DNA from 2 places in the Herbaspirillum hiltneri N3 genome. Region 2 is predicted to be linked to the other one. Evidence: riboswitches for the same ligand, from Rfam matches in the RefSeq annotation. Region 2 holds a riboswitch; the other holds the start of a gene.
What was found. A riboswitch is a leader RNA that binds a small molecule or an ion and turns the genes downstream of it on or off. The one in region 2 is predicted to bind cobalamin.
Positions count from the first base shown of each region.

Region 1: linked by a shared signal. The riboswitch ahead of F506_RS13850 (CbtB domain-containing protein) and the one ahead of F506_RS15040 (TonB-dependent receptor family protein) in region 2 are both predicted to bind cobalamin.

Region 1 covers NZ_CP011409.1:3,059,508-3,062,915, reverse strand. The annotation lists gene F506_RS13860 (methyl-accepting chemotaxis protein) at 1-360, shown strand, start outside; gene F506_RS13855 (hypothetical protein) at 846-1,280, shown strand; cobalamin riboswitch at 1,412-1,716, shown strand; gene F506_RS13850 (CbtB domain-containing protein) at 1,878-2,087, shown strand; gene F506_RS13845 (CbtA family protein) at 2,106-2,852, shown strand; gene F506_RS13840 ((2Fe-2S) ferredoxin domain-containing protein) at 2,928-3,266, shown strand; gene F506_RS13835 (cobaltochelatase subunit CobN) at 3,259-3,408, shown strand, end outside.
Region 2 covers NZ_CP011409.1:3,294,853-3,298,260, reverse strand. The annotation lists gene F506_RS15045 (protein phosphatase CheZ) at 1-688, opposite strand, end outside; cobalamin riboswitch at 1,102-1,362, shown strand; gene F506_RS15040 (TonB-dependent receptor family protein) at 1,425-3,359, shown strand; gene F506_RS15035 (FecCD family ABC transporter permease) at 3,378-3,408, shown strand, end outside.

The DNA of each region.
Region 1 (3,408 bases), 240 kb from region 2:
CAGGTTGACGATGCAGGGCGCACCATGCGCGACATCGTCGATTCGGTTGAGCACGTGGTCGGCATCATGGATGAAATCGCCGCCGCCAGCGACGCCCAGCATAGGGGCATCGCCGATCTCAACCAGTCAATTGCCGGCATCGATGCCGTCACCCGCACCAACGCCACCCTGGTGGCGGAAGCGGCTGTCGCCACCGCCGACATGCAGGAACAGGCGCGCAAGCTGTGGGATGCCGTCAGCGCGTTTCGGGTCGGTTCCGACGCGGAAGTTGGCGAGTTGCAATTACTGGAGATCCCGCCGGAGCCGGCCCTGCAATTGGCTCAACGCCATCCATCGCTGATCGAGGCGGCGCCCGCGTAAGAGTTGCGGAAGCCCGAAAAAGTGTTTGTCCTATACGCAGCGCCCGCGTCAGCGGGTAGCCTGTCGCTGTGACGTGAACGGTCGGCGTCGTTATTTTCGCCGCCGGCCGGCGTCGTTGTGAGCTCGAATCCGGGCTTCAATTGCAGCAGAAAGGACATTCCATGCACAAGCCACAAGACATCCCGCCGGTAGAAGTGCCGCCGCTGGATCCGAACCCGCCGCAGGATCCGATTCCTCACCAGAACCCGCAGTGAGGAGGCGCGCGTATGCATACACCGCAAGAGACGCCTCCCACCCCGCCGCCGCCCAAAGACATCCCGCCGGACGAATACAACCCGGTGGAAGATCCTCCGCTCAATCCGCCCGAGCCCGCCATTCCCGAGCCGCCGGAGACGCCGGTCAGGATGGCAGGGCGCAGGCGGAGTCATGCAATTTAGTAACGTTCACTCATGTTCAGTAATGATCTACCAGAGGAGTACCACATCATGGCAACCAGCACCCTGGATCCGGACGTCCTGCCGACCTCGGATCGACAATTGAGCAAAGGTCACGACAATCACGCGCTTGGGCCGGGCGACAGCTCGGACAGCGGCAGCGACATGATGAACGTCGCCACCGAAGCAGACAGCGATTCGCACGGCACCGGCGAACGCGCCTCGGTTGAGCGCGGCACGCGCGACCGCGCTCCGGAACTGCCGGAGTCGGTCGGGCAGGTCGCCAGCGACGATGACAGCGGCGAAGACATCGTCGCCGCTGACGAGCGCGAGCTCGGGAAGCAGACCGACAGCGTCAAGGAGTCGAAGAAGATCAAGCGCGACAAGGACCTGGACGATGCTCTGGAAGATACCTTTCCCGCCAGCGATCCCATCAACCTGACGCCCGAACCGCCCAAAAAGGTGGGCAGGGCTCCCAGTCAATAACAGAATCACGCAGTAATCCAGACTTCTCCTGAAGTCCGCAGCGGGCCGGTTTTCCATCTTGGAAACCGGCCCGCAAGCGTTTCTGCAAGCCGCTCCCGGGTTGCCAGAATCGTGCGCGGCACCTATACTGCGCGGGTAGCATTGCCTTGGGTATCCGGTGGATGGTCATTCACCGGATTTAATCGGGAAGTCGGTGCGTTTGTCGGTCAATTTCAGCGAATTTCGTCTATGTGGCGATTTCGATGCGATTTTGGACCGGCAGGCAAATCCAACGCTGCCCCCGCAACGGTAAGCGAATCAGCGAATCTGCATCCAGCCACTGTGCACCGGTGTTGTCACCACTGCATGGGAAGGCGCAGATTCCGATTCCGGCGAGATTATTGCTCGCCGTGGATCATTCGCAAGCCCGGAGACCGGCCCAGGACATAACGACTTGTTTTGTATCGCGGAGGGCGATCGACGGACTGCTTCCCGGAATGCTGTTTCCTTGCACCCCGCGTGGTTTCCTGATTTTCCTTCGTAACGGTTCCGCCGTGCCGCCTTTGCGCCGCAGGCGGTTGGTTTCAATCCGGCTCAGGCCCATCCGAAGGAAGACACATGGCAATCATCACCGGCGCATCCGCCAACGACACCGACACACTCGACTCCTCTTCCGGTTCGCGACTCTGGCGCGATCGCATCCTGCCCGGCCTGACTGCATTCGTGTTTGGCGCCGCACTGATTTATGCCGCCGGCTTCGCCTCCGCCGTCGAGCTGCACAACGCCGCGCATGACGGCCGCCATTCGGCCGGCTTTCCTTGCCACTAAAAAGCAGGCGGAACCCCGATGATCAATTTCGCAGTATTGCGACGGATTGCCTCCGTCGTCCTGTTGGCCGGCGCGTTGGCGGGCCTGTTGCTGACTGCCGTGCAGCAGTTGCAGGTTTCCCGCATCATTTTGCAGGCGGAAGTCTACGAAGAAGCCGCTGCCGCCAAGGCGCATGAGCAGGCGCACGCCGCCGCAGCGGCCGGCGCACCTGCCGCCGCGGAAGCCCACGAGCACGAACATGAGCACGAACACGAACACGGCGACGAATGGGAGCCCGCCAACGGCTTCGAGCGCACCGCCTACACCGTGCTGGCCAACGTCAGCATGGCGATCGGCTTCGGCTTGTTCCTCGCAGCCGCCATCGTCGTCAGCGGCAGGAAAGTGAGCTGGCGTTCCGGGTTGCTGTGGGGCGTGGCCGGTTATCTGGTGTTCTTCGTCGCGCCGTCGCTGGGCCTGCCGCCGGAAGTGCCTGGCACCGTGGCCGCGCCGCTGCATGCGCGCCAGCTGTGGTGGATCATGACGGCCGGATTGACTGCCGGTGGCCTCGGCCTGGGCGTGTATGCGCGTCATTGGGCGCTCAAGCTGCTGGGGCTGGTGCTGCTGGTCGTGCCGCATCTGGTCGGCGCTCCGCATCCTGCGGCGCCGGGGGGAGCAGCGCCGGAGGAACTGGCGCAGGCGTTCATCCACGCGACAGCCTTGGCCAACGGCGTGTTCTGGCTGGCGCTGGGCGGGCTGACCGGATATTTCTACAAAAAATTCGCCTGAAGTTCGGCTTGTCATCTCGGATGCCGATCCGGCCAGCGATGGCCGGATCGGCATTTTAGCCATTAAAGAAAGTCCATGAGAACCCACCACCGCCATGTCCTGATGTGCACAGGTCCGCGCTGCACCGAAGACGGCGTGCTGGCCGAAGCCATGTTCGCCGTGCTGGGCGAGCAGATCGATGCGCGTCCCGAATTGCGCGTCAAGCGCACGCGCACCCACTGCATGGTGGCCTGCAAGGCGCAGGCGCCGGTCGTGGTGGTGTATCCCGAAGGCGTCTGGTATCGCTGCGAGGATGCCGCCGCCATCGAACGCGTGGTGGTCGAGCATCTCGAAGGCGGGCAGGAAGTCACCGACCTGATCTTCCATCGCCTGGGTAGCGGCGACGTCAACCCCGAGGAACTCGAACATGTCTGAGCGCGCCACGCAAGCCGCGGCGCCGGTATGCGCGCCCGCACGCATTGCGGTGCTGACGCATGCATCCACCGACCTTGCAATCCTGAATCACGCGTTGACGCAATTGCCTGCCGATTTCCCGGCTACCATCGGCATCAACCTG
Region 2 (3,408 bases):
GCGCCATGGCCGAGCCCGGGGCAGAAGGTCCGTTCAACAACTCAACCGGCTTGTCGGCCTGGATCGCCGCCTTGACTTCCGGCGGCGCGTTGTCGCGCAGCAGCTGCGCGAGTTCACGTTCCGCGATGGCGGTGATGCCGACGATCTTCTTGATCAGCTGGCCGGTGATGTCCTGGAAGTCCTGCGCCATCATGATTTCGAGCATGCGGGCCTTTTCGACCTCGGTGGCTTCGATGACGGCGGAAGAGAATTTCTTGGAATCGTTGGCCAGATTCTTGAATTCGTCGATGGTCATCTGGCCGGCGAACAGGCGCGCCCAGCGGTCATCGATGTCTTTGGCCTTGCTGGCGAGGGCGTCCTGGGCTGGCATGCCGGCGTCGATCGAATTGAGCACCTTGTTGGCGGCTTGTTCGGTCAGCGTGGCAACGTGCTCCAGGCGACCCTGGGCATCGCCGATCTGCGAAGCGACGTCCGACAGCGAACGGTCGTAGCCGAGTTCGCGCATGGAATCGTGCAACAGGCGAACGATGCCGCCCAAACGTTCGTACATGGGCTTGTCGGACTGGTCTTCGGGCGGAGCTGCTGGGTCCTCGGCGGCGGCCGCCGGCGCGGCTGCCGCGACCGAAGCCGGCAGAGTTTGCGCCGAAATCTCATCGAATAGTGCCTCTAAATCAACGTCGTCACTCATGATCTTGGTATCTCCATACAAATTTGATGCGTTATTTGCTTCCGCCGCAAGGCAGGTAATCTGTCACAACTGAATTACATGGTTCGACGAGATGGCTCGGTGATAGGAAGCTCCTGTTGCTGTAAATGCGCGGCAGCGGCCGCCGGATATTCATTGCATATCGGCAACAAATAAAAAATCTGTAGAGAGTTTGCCCCTGTTTTTGCCTGATCCCCGGGAAGCGGTCCCGGCGGGGACGGACTTCCGCTATTTGTTGAATTGATTATAAGCCCCTGTCAAGCGGCTCCATCGGCTAAAAAGCGATGAAAATTCCCCATTTAAATGGCGTTATGGCGACGCTGTTGATCTTCGGGCAATCATAATGCAAGCCCGCTTCGTTTGTCACGGATGATTGCCGCCTGTGGCATTGGCGCATACAATTGCGCCGTTTTGGTGCTCGCCGGCATGTTCATGCCGGTAGTTAAACGGGAAGCACGGCGCGGTGGCCTGGGAAACCGGATCGCCGCCAACGTGCGCTGCCCCCGCAACGGTAAGCAAGCGCCGTTCCTTATCGGGAACGGCAACCTGCCGACTTCGCCACTGTGATCGCCGCATATCTTGTTTGCGGTACGGCACGGGAAGGCGCGGCGGGCCAGGCTTGCAGCCCGGATACCGGCCATGACAGGGGAAGGCCCGGCCTTCCATTTCAATCCGGCTTGCGGGGAGGCAGGCCGGAGATCATTGCTACTACGACATCATGACATTCACAGTTCCAACCCGCCGCGCCGCAATCGCCTGCGCGGCATTCTCGCTCGCGAATTCGCTTGCCTGCTCCGTGGCGCAGGCCGCCGATGACCAGAACCTCGCTGCGCTGCTCGTCACGGCCTCGCGCTTTCCGAACGACCCGGCGTTTCCGCCCGTGGGCGCGACCGTGATCGGCGCCGAGGATATCCGCAATGCCGGCATCGACAACGTCAACGAAGCGATTCGCAAACTGGGTGGGGTGTATGGCCGCCAGAGCCTGGCGGGGCCGGGGGACTTCGCGCTCGACATGCGCGGCTTCGGCAGCAACGGCGACCAGAACATGGTGATCCTGATCGACGGCGTGCGCCTGTCGGAAAACGAATTGTCGACCGCCTTGCTGTCGTCGGTGCCGATCGATTCGGTCGAGCGCATCGAGATCGTGCGTGGCGGCAGCAGCGTCCTGTACGGCGACGGCGCCACCGGCGGCACGATTCAGATCATCACCAAGCGCCCGGCTGCGGATGCGATCCACGGCAGCGTGGTCGGCGAAGCCGGCAGCTATGGTTTGCGCAGCGGTCGCGCCAGCGTCGCCAAGGGCTGGGACGGTTTCGCATTGAACGCTGCGTACAGCAAGCAGCATGCGGACAATTATCGCGACAACAATGCTTCCAATCAGGAGAATTTCAGCGGTACGGCGCAATGGTTTTCCAACGAAGGCCGCTTCGGCCTGCGCGTGGATCTGGCGCGCGCCGACTATGGCCTGGCCGGTTCGCTGAGCATGGCGCAATTCCTGGCCAATCCGCGCCAGACCAGCAGCCCGAAGGACTACGGCGCCTATGACAGCGACCGCATCACCGCCTTCTTCGAGCGACGGTTCGGCGCGCTGGAAGCGGCGGCGGAGTTGTCGCATCGCGAAAAGATTTCCCGCGCCAGCTATGGCGGCGGCGCGGTCAGCGAAGTACATAGCCGCACTACGCAATTTTCTCCGCGCCTGCGCCACATCGCTGAAGTCGGCGCGTTGAAGAACGAGCTGGTGGCCGGCGTCGATTTTTCCGAATGGCAGATCGGCAACGTCGACGGCAGCGGCGATGCCGCACAGACTGCGCGCGCGGCATACGTGCGCGATGAACTGCAGATCGCTCGTAATACCCGTATCGCGGTGGGCGTGCGTCATGAAACGATCGACAAGCGCAGCACCGCCAACGCCTACGACAAGGCGCAGGGCGTCAACGCCTGGGATGTGCAGGCGAGCCATGCCGTGATCCCGTCGCTGCGCCTGTTCGGCAAAACCGGCCAAAGCTATCGGCTGCCGACTGCTGACGAAAACCGTAGCATCGTGCTGGCGGCCGGGCAGATCCTCAAGCCGCAGACCTCGCATGACCTCGAGTTCGGCGCGACCTGGGGCGGCGCCGACAACAACGCCACGCTGAGGTGGTTCCGCCATCGCATCAAGGATGAGTTGTTCTACGATCCCACCGTCGGCGCGTTCGGCGCCAACGTCAATCTCGATCCGACCAAACGGCAGGGCGTCGAACTGGAGGCCGCCGCGCGCCTGAACGCCGACTTCAGCCTCAAGGGGAATTTCCAGCATATCGCCGCGACCTTCACGGGCGGTCCGAACGCCGGCAAGGAAATGGTGCTGGTGCCGAAGAATACGGCCTCCGCTCGCCTGAACTGGCAGTCCGGAAATCAGACCGTCAACCTCGGCGTGCTGTGGGCCGACGCGCAGCGCTACGGCGGCGACTTCAGCAACACCTGCAATGCACGCATGCCGTCGTACACCACGGTCGACGCGCGCTATGCCGTGCGGGTGAGCGCATGGGAGCTGGCGCTGACCGGCAGCAACCTGGGCGACCGGCGTTACTTCTCGCAAGCTTTCGGCTGCGCCTCGGGCATCTATCCCGAAAGCGGCCGTGCAGTAAAATTCACCGCTCGTTACGACTTTTAAATTCATCACAAGGACTTCATGCGCAGAGCGATCCTGCTGCTTTCCTGCC